2 regions of the Streptomyces cynarae genome follow, and region 2 is predicted to be linked to the other one. Evidence: riboswitches for the same ligand, from Rfam matches in the RefSeq annotation. Region 2 holds a riboswitch; the other holds the start of a gene.
What was found. A riboswitch is a leader RNA that binds a small molecule or an ion and turns the genes downstream of it on or off. The one in region 2 is predicted to bind cyclic di-AMP.
Positions count from the first base shown of each region.

Region 1: another riboswitch for cyclic di-AMP. It lies ahead of N8I84_RS23505 (transglycosylase SLT domain-containing protein); the one in region 2 lies ahead of N8I84_RS29720 (M23 family metallopeptidase).

Region 1 is NZ_CP106793.1:5,123,491-5,130,950, reverse strand. It holds gene N8I84_RS23525 (ABC transporter permease) at 1-613, opposite strand, end outside; gene N8I84_RS23520 (ABC transporter ATP-binding protein) at 600-1,598, opposite strand; gene N8I84_RS23515 (LolA family protein) at 1,638-2,897, opposite strand; gene N8I84_RS23510 (polyprenyl synthetase family protein) at 3,210-4,220, opposite strand; cyclic di-AMP (ydaO/yuaA leader) riboswitch at 5,078-5,276, shown strand; gene N8I84_RS23505 (transglycosylase SLT domain-containing protein) at 5,281-5,796, shown strand; gene N8I84_RS23500 (HAD family hydrolase) at 5,845-6,657, opposite strand; gene N8I84_RS23495 (FAD-dependent oxidoreductase) at 6,838-7,460, opposite strand, start outside.
Region 2 is NZ_CP106793.1:6,541,355-6,548,814, forward strand. It holds gene N8I84_RS29710 (M16 family metallopeptidase) at 1-588, shown strand, start outside; gene N8I84_RS29715 (M16 family metallopeptidase) at 585-1,973, shown strand; cyclic di-AMP (ydaO/yuaA leader) riboswitch at 2,198-2,348, shown strand; gene N8I84_RS29720 (M23 family metallopeptidase) at 2,361-3,113, shown strand; gene N8I84_RS29725 (GntR family transcriptional regulator) at 3,317-4,012, shown strand; gene N8I84_RS29730 (HPr family phosphocarrier protein) at 4,322-4,603, opposite strand; gene N8I84_RS29735 (bifunctional acetate--CoA ligase family protein/GNAT family N-acetyltransferase) at 4,759-7,460, shown strand, end outside.

The DNA of each region.
Region 1 (7,460 bases), 1.4 Mb from region 2:
AGATGAACAGTCCGAGGGCCGCGACGCCGATCAGGGACGCGGCGACGACCAGGGCGATCAGCAGGGCCCTGCCGAGGCCCTCGGCGAAGCTGATGCGCGTACCGGAGATCGTCGTCAGGTCGCCCAGCGGGAAGAGCAGGGCGCCCACCGCAAGCGCCGAGACGGCGACGACCAGGGTGGCGATCAGGCAGAAGGCGATCGTCGTGGCGTACTTGGTGAGCAGCAGGCGGGTACGGCCCGCAGGGGCGACCAGCAGGTACCGCAGGGTGCCGGAGTTCGCCTCGCCCGCGATCGCGTCGCCCGCGATGACGCCGATCGCCATCGGCAGGAAGAACGGGAGCGTCGCGGCGAGCGCGGTGAACACCAGGAACAGGCCGTTGTTGGTGATCTGCGCGATGAACGCCGGGCCGCCGCCCCCGCCCCGACCGCCGGACCCGTCGCCCGTCTCGATCTTCACGGCGATCCCGACCAGGACCGGCACGGCGGCGAGCACGGCCAGCAGGGCGAGCGTGCGCCAGCGCCGGAACGTGGTCACCAGCTCGCTCCGCAGCAGCCCGAAGGTCCACAGCGGGCTCGTCCGGCGCAGCACGCCGGCCGCCTCAGCCTGCGACATCGAACCCCTCCCCGGTCAGCGCCACGAACGCGTCCTCCAGGGAGGCACGTTCGACGCCGAAGCCGCGTACGCGGACTCCCGCCGTGACCAACGCGGCGTTCACATCGGAAAGTTCCCGGTCCGGAGGCTCGGCCGTCACCCGGTTCTCCTCCACCACCACATCGGCCACGCCCTGTTCCTTCAGGACACGTGCCGCGTCGGTGACGTCCGGGGTGGTCACGACGAGACGTCCGCGCGCCCCGGCCACCAGGTCTCCCACCGCGCCCTGCGCGATCAGCCGGCCCTGCGTCATCACCGCCGCGTGCGTGCAGACCTGCTCGATCTCGTCCAGCAGGTGGGAGGAGAGGAAGACGGTCGTGCCGTCGGAGGCCAGTTCTCTGACCAGGGCGCGGATCTCCCGCATGCCCTGCGGGTCGAGGCCGTTCGTCGGCTCGTCCAGGACGAGGAGCCTGCGGGGCCGGAGCAGGGCGGCCGCGAGGCCGAGGCGCTGCTTCATCCCCAGGGAGTACGCCTTCGCCTTCTTGCCCGCGGCCGCCGCGAGGCCGACCCGGTCGAGGGCGGCCGCGACACGGGCCCGCCGGGTGCGCGGGTCGGCGGTGGGGTCCGCGGCGTCGTACCGCAGGAGGTTGTCGCGGCCGGAGAGGAAGCCGTAAAGCGCCGGGCCCTCGATGAGGGCGCCGACGTGCGGGAGCACGGCGCGCGTGGCCCGGGGCATGGGCTGCCCCAGCACGCGTGCCGAGCCCGAGGTGGGCTCGATCAGGCCCATCAGCATGCGGATGGTGGTGGTCTTGCCGGAGCCGTTGGGCCCGAGGAAGCCGAAGACGCTGCCTGCCGGGACGGTCAGATCGAGCCCGTCCACGGCGAGCTGCCCGCCGCGGTAGCGCTTGGTGAGGGCGCGGGTGGCGATGACCGGGGCCTCGGGGTCGATCGCCGCCCGCGCCGGTGAGTCGTTCGACTCCGCTTCCGCGGCGGGCAGTTCCTCCATGGGCTCTGCTGCTCCCCTTCGTCCGTGCGCCGTACGGGGTCACTTCCCCGCGTCGGCCGCCTTCACCAGTGCGTCCTTGGTGACCGCGCCCGCGTATACCTTGCCGTCGTCCGTGATCAGGGCGTTGACCAGGCGGGTGGAGAAGACCGTGCCCGAGCCGAACTTGCCGGTGACGTGTTCGCCGAGCGAGTTCAGGAAGCCGGAGGCCGCGCCGTCACCGGACGGCGATCCGGACGGCACCCCGCCCTTGCTGCCGGTGTCGAACACGTAGATGGCGTTCCAGCCCTCGCCGAGGGTCTTCGACGCGCTGCCGCCCCAGGGCGTTCCGCCGGTGCCCTCACGCTGCGCCTCGTGCCCGGGCTTCTCGGGCTTCTCGGCCTTCCCGGCCTCCCCGGTCTTCCGGTCGTCGCCCTGGGTGACCTTCGTGCCCTTCGGCGGCGTGAAGTCGAACGTCGACGCGGCCGGCTTGGCGAACGAGACCTGGGTGAAGCCCACGTCCAGCACCGCCGCGCCGCCCTTCGCCGGGGTCAGCGTGAACTTCAGCGGCAGCCCGGTCTTCGCGTCCACCGCGATGCTGATCGCGCCGACCGTCGTACCCGACTGCTTCGGCCGGATGACCAGCTTGTAGGCGTCCCGGCCCGCGACCTGGGCCGTGCCGTCGACCGTCACGGAGGTGGTCTTGTCGGCCGCCTTCAGTGCCTGGTCGGCGAAGTCCCTGGGTGTGGCGGGCACGTCCTTCGGCGCCGCTTCGCCGCTCTTGTGCTCGCCCGCGCCGGTCGCGTGGTACGCCTGGTTGGACGCGCTGTCGTACGCCCACACCTGGTCGCCGTTGCGGATGACGCTGTACTCGGCGGCCTTCTCGATGAGTGACAGCTTCTGCTTGTCCTGGCCGTCGGCGGCGACCCGCACGGTGTGGGTGCCGGAGGCCAGCTCCAGCAGCTTGGAGCTCGGGTCGGCGGCCGAGTCGCCCTTGTCCTGCCCGCCCTTGGAGAGCGCCCCCGAGGCCAGGCTGTCCTCGAGGCCGCCCAGGTCGGGCAGGCCCAGGTCCGTGCTGATCGTCACCGTGCCGGACATCTGCTGGACGTCCGACTTGGCGATCTTCTCGATGAGCTGCTGCGCGCTGATCTTCGGCAGGTCGGGGTCCCCGGAACCGGCGAACGCCGGGACGAGCCCGATGGTCGCCGCCGCCACGCCCACGACCGTGACCGGGACGACGTACCGCGCGGCCCTGCGCCGCCCGTCGCGTACGTCCTCGACCTCCCCGGCGGGTGTGCTGTCGTCGGATTCGTACGGTGCCATGTGTGCCTTACCTCCGTCGTCGGCGGCGGCTGCTGTCTGTGCACTCTCCCCCGAGCTCTCGACTTCGCTCGAACAGGGAGGTGCCCCCACCCCCTACGCCGCCATTTTCACCCGGACTCCTGTGAGGTGGTCCTCTCCATATGACCAAATCACCGGGAGGGAAGCGTCAGACCGCGGGGCCAACTCCGCGTACGCCTGGGGTATGACATGACGGGCGCGGCACGGCGTCCCACCCGTAGGGGTCGTGCGGACGCGCCGGAAGACGTGTGACCTGGCACACGTCAGGCGGGGGTGCCCGGGGCGCCTGGCGGGTCACCCCGCCCGGTGCACCACCGCGTCGCACATTTCCGTCAGGGCCGCCTTCGCGCCGCAGTCCGGCAGCGGCGCCAGGGCCGAGCGGGCGTCCTGCGCATAGCGGACGGCGTCGCGCCGGGCCTGCTCGAGGGCCGGGTGGACCCGGAGGCGGGCGAGGGCGTCGGCATGGCGGGCGTCGTCCGTGAGGTCGGAGTCCAGCAGCTCGCACAGGGCGACGTCCTCCGGCAGCCCGTGCCGCTGGGCACGCTCGCGCAGGCGCAGGACCGGGAGGGTCGCGATGCCCTCGCGCAGGTCCGTCCCCGGCGTCTTGCCGGACTCGTGGGAGTCGGAGGCGATGTCCAGGACGTCGTCGGCCAGCTGGAACGCCACGCCGAGACGCTCGCCGTACTGCGTCAGCACGTCGACGACCGTCTCGTCGGCGCCCGACATCATCGCGCCGAAGCGGCACGCCACCGCCACCAGGGAGCCCGTCTTGCCGGAGAGGACGTCGAGGTAGTGCTCCACCGGGTCACGGCCGTCCCGCGGGCCCGCCGTCTCCAGGATCTGGCCGGTGACGAGCCGCTCGAACGCCTCCGCCTGGATACGGACCGCCTCCGGGCCGAGGTCGGCCAGGATGTGGGACGCGCGGGCGAACAGGAAGTCTCCGGTGAGTACCGCCACCGAGTTGCCCCAGCGGCTGTTCGCGCTGGCCACCCCGCGCCGCACATCGGCCTCGTCCATCACGTCGTCGTGGTACAGCGTGGCGAGGTGGGTGAGCTCCACGACCACGGCCGAGGGGACGACCCCCGGCGCGTACGGGTCACCGAACTGTGCCGCGAGCATCACGAGCAGCGGCCGGAACCGCTTCCCGCCCGCGCGCACGAGATGCTGCGCGGCCTCGGTGATGAAGGGCACCTCGCTCTTCGTGGCGTCGAGCAGCCCTTCCTCGACAGCGGCCAATCCGGCCTGGACATCGGCTTCCAGAGCCTGGTCCCGCACGCTCAGCCCGAACGGCCCGACGACGGTCACGTGAGGTCTCCTGTCTGCTGACGTCTGCTGACGATCACACGGTCGGTATCGAGGTCGGTCACTTGATCGATGACGTCGCCTGGACGACTCGGCTCACCGAGTTTGTCGATCTGTCGCCGCCATCACTCAAGTCAGCGTATCCGGTCGGGTTTCGATCACCACGAGTGCCCGCTCTTCCAGGCCGGGCCGTATCGGATCACGAGAGGCATGTTCTTGATCAGGTGATACGAGCGGGTTTGGAGCGACATAGCGGAAAGCCGCCCCTCCCGGTGGCCGGCGACGCGCACCGGCCCCCGGAAACACCCCTCGCATCCCGCCTCCGGAGCAGCCCGGCACCCCCAAGGCCTCCCGCGGGGCCACGCGGCCCCCGGCCGCCCCGCTCGGCACCATCACCCGGCCGGGCGCACCCCCGGCCTCAACGGGGACGCGCGGAACCTCCAGGCACGCGCGCGTACAGATCCATGGGGCGGGACGAGATGGCATGACGCGTGACGCCGGTCACGCCTTCCGATCCGGGGGTGCGATCCCCGTAGACCCGAGCAATGTCCGAATTGCCATATTTCGCCCTCATGAAAACCGTCACCTGAAGGCATCTGCCGAACCTTTTGTCCGAATTGCCGCCCCAGGGCCTCGAATTAGGCATGCCGATCGAGGAGGGCGCGAGTGAATTAGCTCACGCCACCGACAGGTGGTGCGGAGCATGCGGAATCCCAACTTCCCATTTGCTTATGCCAAGTTGAACTGTGTTCAACAATATGGATCACATCCCTTATTCCCGCATTTCATGGTCATTTACCTCTGAGTGTGACTTCGAGGCTTGTTCCCGACATGTGCTCTCGCATACCTTCCCAATCGATCCGAGCGGAACGCCGAATCCTGCCGCCGCCCGCGATCCATTGACCACCACGGCAGGAGCGGGGGACCCAGGTAAGTCGCCGGACCGGACACAGCGCCGGAACGGCTTGGGGTGAAGCCGATTCCTCGACACCGAGGACACGGCCGGGCACCTCCCAGCCCGAACCCGACAGCTCACCTCGCAGGCGCCGGAGAGGACTACGACATGCCCGCTTTCGCCCTGCCCGCACGCCGTCGGGACCGCCGCTCCAAGGCCGCGCGCCTCACCCGTGCCCTCGCTGTCGCGGGGACGGGTGCCGCCGTTCTGGCCCTTCCGGTCCTGGGAGCGACCAGCGCTTCCGCCGCGACCCCCACCTCCGCGACGACCACGACCGCCGCCGCCAAGACCGTGACGACGCGCGCCGGAAACCTCGACAGCTGGATCCGTCAGTCGCTGGTCGTCATGCGGCAGCACAGGATCCCCGGCTCCTACTACGGCATCTACCGCAACGTGATGCGTGAGTCGTCGGGCAACCCGTCCGCCATCAACCTCTGGGACTCCAACGCCCGGATGGGCATCCCGTCCAAGGGCCTCCTCCAGGTCATCGACCCGACCTTCCGCGCGTACCACGTGCCGGGCACGTCCTGGAACATCTACGACCCGGTGGCGAACATCACGGCCGCGTGCAACTACGCCGCCCACCGGTACGGCTCCATCGACAACGTCCACAGCGCCTACTGACGCTGTGCGCCGCGCGTACCGGGCTGAGGCGGAGGCCGAGGCCGAGGTCTAGCGGCCCCTGAAGAGTCGTTCGAGGACGACGGCGATGCCGTCGTCCTCGTTCGATTTCGTGATCTCGTCGGCGACCGCCTTGAGTTCGGGGTGCGCGTTCGCCATGGCGACGCCGTGCGCGGCCCAGTCGAACATCGGGATGTCGTTCGGCATGTCGCCGAACGCGATGGTCTGGGACGGCCCCAGGCCCAGAAACTCGGCGGCGAGCGCGAGCCCCGTCGCCTTGGTGATGCCGCACGGCTGGAGTTCGACCGTGCCGGGCCCGGACATGGTGACCGTCGCCAGTGAACCGACCGCGCTGCGCGCCGCCGTCGCCAACTCGTCGTCGGTCAGGCTGTGATGGCGCAGCAGCACCTTGCTGATGGGCGCGCACCACAGGTCGTCGCGCCGTTGCACCCGCACCGCGGGCAGCGTGGGGTGCGGCATCCGGTAGCCGGGTTCGATGAGAGTGAGCCCGTCCACGCCGTCCTGGTCGACGGCCGCGTACACCTGCCCCACCTCGGCCTCGATCTTGCCGAGCGCGGTCTCGGCCAACTCCCGGTCCAAGGTGACGGAGAACAGCAGCCGGTCCGCGCCGACGTCGTACACCTGCGCGCCCTGTCCGCACACCGCGAGCCCCCTGCCGCCGAGGTCGTCGAGCAGCGGCCGCACCCTGGGCGCCGGACGCCCCGTCACCACGAGGTGCTGCGCGCCGGCCGCGGCGGCCCGCGCCAGCGCGTCCCTCGACCGGTCGGAGAGCGTGTCGTCACCGCGCAGCAGCGTCCCGTCCAGGTCAGTGGCGATGAGTGAATATGCGAGGGGTGCGGCCATGATCAGAGAATACGGATGGAACACCCCCACGACTCACCGCGAACCAGCCGACGTACGGCCACCCCGCCGTGAACCGGCCGACCTCCGCTCCCCGCTGCCGAGAACCGCTCGGCATCCGTCTCGACAACCGTGGCCCTTCCGAGGGGAAGGGCCACGCGGTGGTCCGGTGGTCGGCCGGGGTCAGCCGTGGGCCGTCGCCAGATGCTTCGCCAGGCGCGCCGACGCGAACTCCGTGCCGCAGACGAACCTCATCACCGGTCCGTAGGAGGCCGCCGCCGGCAGGCCCGTGAAGTACAGGCCCGGGACCGAGGACACATGGCCCGCGCCGAGCTTCGGGGCGCCCCGGCTCACCGCCAGGCGTGTGCGCAGCTCATGGCCCAGGAAGTCCATCGCGGAGATGTCCACGCGGTAGCCGGTCGCGGCGATGACGTGGTCCGCGGTCATCTCCTCCGTGCGGCCCGTGTGGGTCCGGACCGTCAGGGTCGGGCTGCCGTCCGCCACGGACGCGCTGAGGATGCCGACGACCTCGCGCACCTGGACGTTCTCCTGGAAGCGGTCGCGCAGCCACCACGCGCCGAGCGGGCCGAGGACGCGGCGCACCAGGTAGTGGCGGGTCCGGGCGGGCAGGAAGCGGTACGGGTGGGGGTAGTAGCTCAGCGCCCACAGGGACCAGGCACGGCCGAAGGGCGACTCGGGGCGCAGCTTCGGCTGGTCCCACGGAGGCGCGCCGAAGGCGACCCTGCCCTGCCCGCGCGCCACCACGCGCACCCGTGCGCCCGCCTCGGCCGCCAGCGCCGCCGTCT
Region 2 (7,460 bases):
GCGCGCGCCCTGATGGCCGCCTACCGGCTGCCGCACGACGGCACACGCGCGTGCGACGCGGCCGACGTGGCGCTCACGATCCTCGGCGGCGGCGAGTCCTCCCGCCTGTACAACCGGCTCGTGCGGCGTGACCGCACCGCCGTCGCCGCCGGCTTCGGCCTGCTGCGGCTCGCCGGGGCGCCCTCGCTGGGGTGGCTGGACGTGAAGACCTCCGGCGACGTCGAGGTGCCCGTCATCGAGGCCGCCATCGACGAGGAACTCGCCCGGTTCGCCGAGCGGGGCCCGACGGCCGAGGAAATGGAGCGCGCCCAGGCGCAGTTGGAGCGCGAGTGGCTGGACCGGCTCGGCACGGTCGCGGGCCGCGCGGACGAACTGTGTCGGTACGCCGTGCTGTTCGGTGACCCCCAGCTCGCCCTGACCGCCGTGAAGCGCGTGCTCGAGGTCACCGCCGAGGAGGTGCAGGAGATCGCCAAGGCCCGCCTGCGCCCCGACAACCGCGCGGTGCTCGTGTACGAACCGGTCGCGGAAGAGGCCGGGGCCCCGGAAGCAGCCGAGACCACCGACGAGACCGAGGAGTCGGCGAAGTGACCGAGCTCGCGACCATGGAGTTCCACCCGCAGCCCCAGCCCGGCGAGGCCCGGCCCTGGGCGTTCCCGGCGCCCGAGCGCGGCACGCTGGACAACGGCCTGACCGTGCTGCGCTGCCACCGGCCCGGTCAGCAGGTCGTCGCCGTCGAGGTGCTCCTCGACGCGCCCCTGGACGCCGAGCCGGCCGGCCTCGACGGCGTCGCCACGATCATGGCGCGCGCCTTCTCCGAGGGCACCGACAAGCACTCCGCCGAGGAGTTCGCCGCCGAGCTCGAGCGCTGCGGCGCCACCCTCGACTCGCACGCCGACCACCCCGGCGTCCGCCTCTCCCTGGAGGTGCCGGTCTCCCGCCTCCCCAAGGCGCTCGGACTGCTCGCCGACGCCCTGAGGTCGCCGGCGTTCGCGGACAGCGAGGTGGAGCGCCTGGTGCGCAACCGCCTCGACGAGATCCCGCACGAGATGGCCAACCCGGCCCGCCGCGCCGCCAAGGAACTCTCCAAGGAGTTGTTCCCGGTGTCCTCGCGCATGTCGCGCCCGCGCCAGGGCACCGAGGAGACGGTCGCGAACATCGACGCCGCGGCCGTCCGCGCCTTCTACGAGCGGTTTGTGCGCCCCGCGACGTCCACCGCGGTCGTGGTCGGCGACCTCACCGGGATCGATCTGGACGAGCTCCTCGGTGACACCCTCGGCGCCTGGACGGGGGAGCCGTCCAAGCCGCGTCCGGTGCCCCCGGTGACCGCCGACGACACCGGCCGCGTGATCATCGTGGACCGGCCCGGCGCCGTCCAGACCCAGCTGCTCATCGGCCGTGTCGGGCCCGACCGTCACGACCGCGTGTGGCCCGCGCAGGTGCTCGGCACGTACTGCCTCGGGGGCACCCTCACCTCCCGCCTGGACCGCGTCCTGCGCGAGGAGAAGGGCTACACCTACGGGGTGCGGGCCTTCGGGCAGGTGCTGCGCTCCGCGCCCGACGGCACGGGCGCCGCGATGCTCGCCATCAGCGGCTCCGTCGACACGCCGAACACCGGCCCGGCGCTCGACGACCTGTGGAAGGTGCTGCGCACCCTCGCCGCCGAGGGCCTGACGGACGCCGAGCGCGACGTCGCCGTACAGAACCTGGTGGGGGTGGCACCGCTGAAGTTCGAGACGGCGGCGGCCGTCGCGAGCACGCTCGCCGACCAGGTCGAGCAGCACCTGCCGGACGACTACCAGTCGACGCTGTATCAGCAGCTGGCCGCTACGGGCACGGTGGAGGCCACCGCGGCCGTGGTGAACGCCTTCCCGGTGGACCGTCTGGTCACCGTGCTGGTGGGCGACGCCGCGCAGATCAAGGAACCCGTCGAGGCGCTCGGTATCGGCGAAGTGAGCGTCGTCGCCGCCGAGTAGAGCGAACCGTACGCGCGCGTGCGCCGCGCCCGTCCCGGGGCCCTGGTGACTTTCCGTGTCACCAGGGCCCCGCCCATTGGCGGGTTTGTCCGTATTGCCACAGAGGTTGCCTCTCTGCCCTGTGGGATGCGCTACAAACCCCGTCCTCCGTTTGCTGATTGAAAGACGGTCCCCTTAGCGTCATTCGGGCTGTCCGTCAGGCAGTGCGCCGCACCCGCGGCACCGGACAGTCATCGCCGAGTCCCCGTACGGCGCGAGCCAGGGGAGCCGGGGACCCAAAACCGCAGTCCCTGGGGTGAATCGGGCGCGAGCCCGTAGGAGACCTTCCTGCTCCGAACCCGTCAGCTAACCCGGTAGGCGAGAGGGAAGGAAAGGACCAGCCACTTCATGGCGTTCACCTGCGCCACCGGGAAGCACCGTCGCCCGAGCCGTGTGAAGCGTACGACTGCGAACGCCGTCGGCGTGGCAGCGCTCACCACCAGCGGTGTCATCGGCACCCTGGCCGCCCCGGCCCTCGCCGCCGGCGCCCCCGTCGAGCAGACCGGGCTGCTCCAGACCGTCACCCTCGGCGACTCGGTCGCCGAGAAGATCGACGCACAGGCCGCCGCCCAGAAGCAGGCCGCCGAACAGAAGCAGGCCGAGGAGGCCGCGCGCAGGAAGGCCGCCGAGAAGGCGCGCCAGGAGCGCGAGGCCAAGGAGCGGGCCGCACGCGAGGCCGAGCGCCGGCGTCTCAACGCGTTCGTGCCGCCGATCTCCAACTCCTACGTGTCCACCGGTTACAAGACCGGCGGCTCCCTGTGGTCCTCCGGCTCCCACACCGGCATCGACTTCCACGCCGCCACGGGCACGCCCGTGCACGCCGTCGGCGCCGGCACCGTCGTCCAGACCGGCTGGGGCGGCGCGTACGGCAACCAGATCGTCATCAGGATGAACGACGGCACCTACACCCAGTACGGCCACCTGTCGTCCATCGGGGTCTCCGTGGGCCAGAGGGTCGTCCCCGGCCAGCAGATAGCCCTCGCCGGGTCCACCGGCAACACCACCGGGCCGCACCTGCACTTCGAGGCCCGTACCACTCCCGAGTACGGCTCGGACATCGACCCCGTGGCCTACCTGCGCTCGCACGGCGTGAACGTCTGACGGCCCGCGCCCGCGACGGGCGCGCCCGCACCCGACGGCCCCGGCTGATCAGCCGGGGCCGTCGTCGGCTTTCGAACGGCTGTGTGTCCAAAAAAAATCCCTGGATTCCGACCCGCCGTCGGAATTTCCCGCCCACTGCAATAGAGTCGGTTGAACACGCGTCAATCGCGTACGTTTCGCGGGGATTAAGGCGGAGGTCGGTCATGCGTATTCCGGCGCACGCGGTCTGCACGGCGATCCGTGATGACATCGTCGCGGGTGTCTACGAGCGCGGCGGCCGGCTCACCGAGGAACTCCTCGCGCGCCGCTACGGCGTCTCCCGCGTCCCCGTGCGCGAGGCGCTGCGCACCCTGGAGGCCGAGGGCTTCGTGGTCACCCGCCGGCACGCGGGCGCGTGTGTGGCGGAACCCACCGAGCAGGAGGCCGCCGACCTGCTGGAGATGCGGATGCTGCTGGAGCCGCTCGGGGCCGCGCGAGCCGCGCAGCGGCGTACCGAGGCCCACCTCAAGGTGCTGCGCGGCCTGGTCAGACTGGGCCAGGAGCGGGCCAGGAGGGGCCACAGCGAGGATCTGCGCTCCCTGGGCGGCTGGTTCCACGAGACGCTGGCGCAGGCCTGTGGGAGCCCCGCGCTGACCTCGACGCTCGCCCAGCTGCGGCACAAGATCACATGGATGTACGCGGTCGACGCACCGGTCGACCCAGTGGAGTCCTGGGCCGAGCACGGCGGCATCGTGGACGCCGTCGCGCGCGGGGACGGCGAGCGGGCGCGGGCGATCACGGCGCTGCACACGGAACGCTCCACGGCCGCCCACCGGCTCCGCTTTCCCGGCGGGACGGACCGCGCGGACCGTGTGAGGACCTCGCAACACCCCGTAAACATGTCGGCACTCCGGCATTAACACAGGCGCCGTATACAAAGAGGGATATTCGGCTGAGGCCCTGTTTTCGGCTGCCTGTTTTTCGCGTGCGTCCATAAATTTGACGTGCGCTGTTCCGGTATGTCGTGTGCGCTTTTATTCGCGCTGACGAATACACCGTGGGCCGTTTTTTCTTGCGTGCGCCGTTCCTCGCCGTTCCTCGCCGTTCCCTGCGCCGTGACTGTGGTCACCGCCGGCTGTCGCCCTCCGGACGGGAGCTGCCCGGCACGACGACAGCCGCGCCGCCATGGAGGCGACGCGGCTGAAGCGGGGTGCTGCTTGCCCGAAGGGTCAGACGGTCTCGGGGAGTTCCTCGAGGCCCTCGGCGACCAGCTTGGCCAGGCGGTCGAGCGCGGCGTCCGCACCCTCCGCGTCGGAGGCCAGGACGATCTCCTCGCCGCCCTGGGCGCCGAGGCCCAGAACCGCCAGCATGGACGCGGCGTTGACGGGGGTACCGCCCGCCTTGGCGATCGTCACCGGGATGCCGGAGGCCGTGGCTGCCCGGACGAAGATGGAGGCGGGGCGGGCGTGGAGACCCTCGGCCCAGCCGACGTTGACGCGGCGCTCAGCCATGTGTTGCTGCCCTTCAGGTGTATCAGGGTTGTCTAGACCAGTGTTCCATAGGTGAAGCGTGCCCGGAAGGGCATCGTCCCGTCCCCGGCGGGCCGGGGCCGGCCCCCTCAGCCTGCCTCGCGCCGCTTAGGGACGCGAGCCTTACTCTGGGGCCCATGCAGACCACGTCGGACCGGCACGAGTACCCCGCCCACTGGGAGGCCGACGTGGTGCTGCGCGACGGCGGCACCGCGCGCATCAGGCCCATCACCGTCGATGACGCCGAGCGCCTCGTCAGCTTCTATGAGCAGGTCTCGGACGAGTCGAAGTACTACCGCTTCTTCGCGCCGTACCCGCGCCTGTCCGCCAAGGACGTCCACCGCTTCACGCACCACGACTTTGTGGACAGGGTGGGACTCGCGGCCACGGTCGGCGGCGAGTTCATCGCAACCGTACGCTATGACCGCATCGGTACCGACGGCCTGCCCGCCTCCTCGCCTGCCGACGAGGCCGAGGTGGCCTTCCTCGTGCAGGACGCGCACCAGGGACGCGGCGTCGCCTCCGCCCTGCTCGAACACATCGCGGCGGTGGCCAGGGAGCGCGGCATCCGCCGGTTCGCCGCCGAGGTGCTGCCCGCCAACACCAGGATGATCAAGGTGTTCACGGACGCCGGGTACCAGCAGAAGCGCAGCTTCGAGGACGGTGTCGTACGCCTCGAGTTCGACCTGGAGCCCACCGACCGGTCGCTGGCCGTCCAGCGAGCCCGGGAGCAGCGGGCCGAGGCACGGTCCGTGCAGCGGCTGCTCGCACCCGGCGCGGTCGCCGTGATCGGCGCCGGCCGCACGCCCGGGGGAGTGGGCCGCAGCGTTCTCGACCATCTCAGGGACGGCGGGTACACCGGCCGCCTGTACGCGGTGAACCGGGCGTTCGCCGCGGACCGGGAGGACCTCGACGGCGTCCCCGCCCACCGCTCGGTCCGCGACATCTCCGAGCCGGTCGACCTCGCCGTGGTGGCCGTGCCCGCCGAACACGTCCCCGAGGTCGTCACCGAGTGTGGCGAGCACGGGGTGCAGGGGCTCGTGGTGGTCTCCGCCGGGTACGCCGAGAGCGGGCCCGAGGGGCGGGAGCGACAGCGGGAGCTGGTGCGGCAGGCGCGGTCGTACGGCATGCGGATCATCGGGCCGAACGCCTTCGGGATCATCAACACCTCGCCGCAGGTCCGGCTCAACGCCTCCCTCGCCCCAGAAATGCCCCGTCCCGGGCGCATAGGGCTGTTCGCACAGTCGGGCGCCATCGGGATCGCCCTGCTGTCACGGCTGCATCGGCGCGGCGGAGGTGTGACCGGCGTCACGGGTGTCTCGACCTTCGTCTCCTCCGGGAACCGGGCGGACGTGTCCGGGAACGACGTCCTCCAGTACTGGTACGACGACCCGGACACCGACGTCGCCCTGATGTATCTGGAGACCATCGGCAACCCGCGCAAGTTCAACCGGCTCGCGCGGCGCACGGCGGCGTCCAAACCGCTCGTGGTGGTGCAAGGGGCGCGGCACGGGGGCGCGCCCCAGGGGCATGCGGTACGGGCCACACGCCTGCCGCACGCCACGGTGTCCGCGCTGCTGCGGCAGGCCGGGGTGATCCGGGTGGACACGATCACGGAACTGGTGGACGCGGGCCTGCTGCTGGCCCGCCAGCCGCTGCCCGTGGGGCCCCGGGTGGCGATCCTCGGGAACTCGGAGTCGCTGGGGCTGCTGACGTACGACGCCTGCCTCACGGAGGGACTGCGGCCCTCGCCGCCGCTCGATCTCACGACGGAGGCGTCGGCCGAGGACTTCCACCGGGCGCTGGTCGGCGCGCTGGCCGACGACTCCTGTGATGCCGTGGTCGTGACGGCGATACCGGCGGTGGGGGAGACGTCTCCCGGGGACGCGGAGTTGGCGGAGGCGTTGAGGTCCGCCGCCGCGGCGGCTCCCGCGAAGCCCGTGCTGGTGGTGCACGTGGAGCTGGGCGGGCTGGCAGAGGCCCTGTCCGCCGCCGCGAGCACGGGGCCCCAGGCCGGCACCGCGGGACGACCGCAGCAGGAGGTCGGGGGCGCTGTACAGCCGCCCGCGACCGAGGCGCCGCCGGACTCCCGGCTCATCCCCGCCTACCCCGCCGCCGAGCGCGCCGTCCGGGCCCTCGCCGAAGCCGTCAAGTACGCGCAGTGGCGGCGGGAGGCCGCCGAGCCCGGCAAGGTGCCCGAGTTCGACGACATCGACGAGAAGGGCGCCGCCCGGCTGATCGACGGCCTGCTCGCGCGCGGCCAGGGGCTCACACTCGGCACGGACGAGACCTGTGACCTGCTCGCGCGCTACGGCATCCAGGTCCGCCGGGCGCTGCAGGCTCCCACCCCCGAGGCCGCTCTCGAGGCCGCCCGCACGATCGGCTACCCGGTGGCACTCAAGGCCACCGCCCCGCACCTGCGCCACCGCGCCGACCTGGGCGGCGTACGCCTCGACCTGGCCGACGAGGAACAACTGCGGCGGGCGTACGCCGAGTTGACGTCCCTGTTCGGAAAGCCGGAGGAACTGCGGCCGGTCGTGCAGGGCATGGCGCCACGCGGCGTCGACACCTTCCTGCGGACGGTCATCGATCCCGCGGCCGGGGCCGTCCTGTCGTTCGGGCTCGCCGGGGCCGCCTCCCAGCTGCTCGACGACATGGCGCACCGACTGGTCCCGGTCACCGACCGCGACGCCACCTCCCTGGTCCGGTCGATCCGGACCGCCCCGCTCCTGTTCGGCTGGCGCGGCTCCGATCCCGTGGACACGCCCGCCCTCGAAGAGCTGATGCTGCGCGTGTCACGGCTGGTCGACGACCATCCGGAGGTCGTCGCGGTCACCCT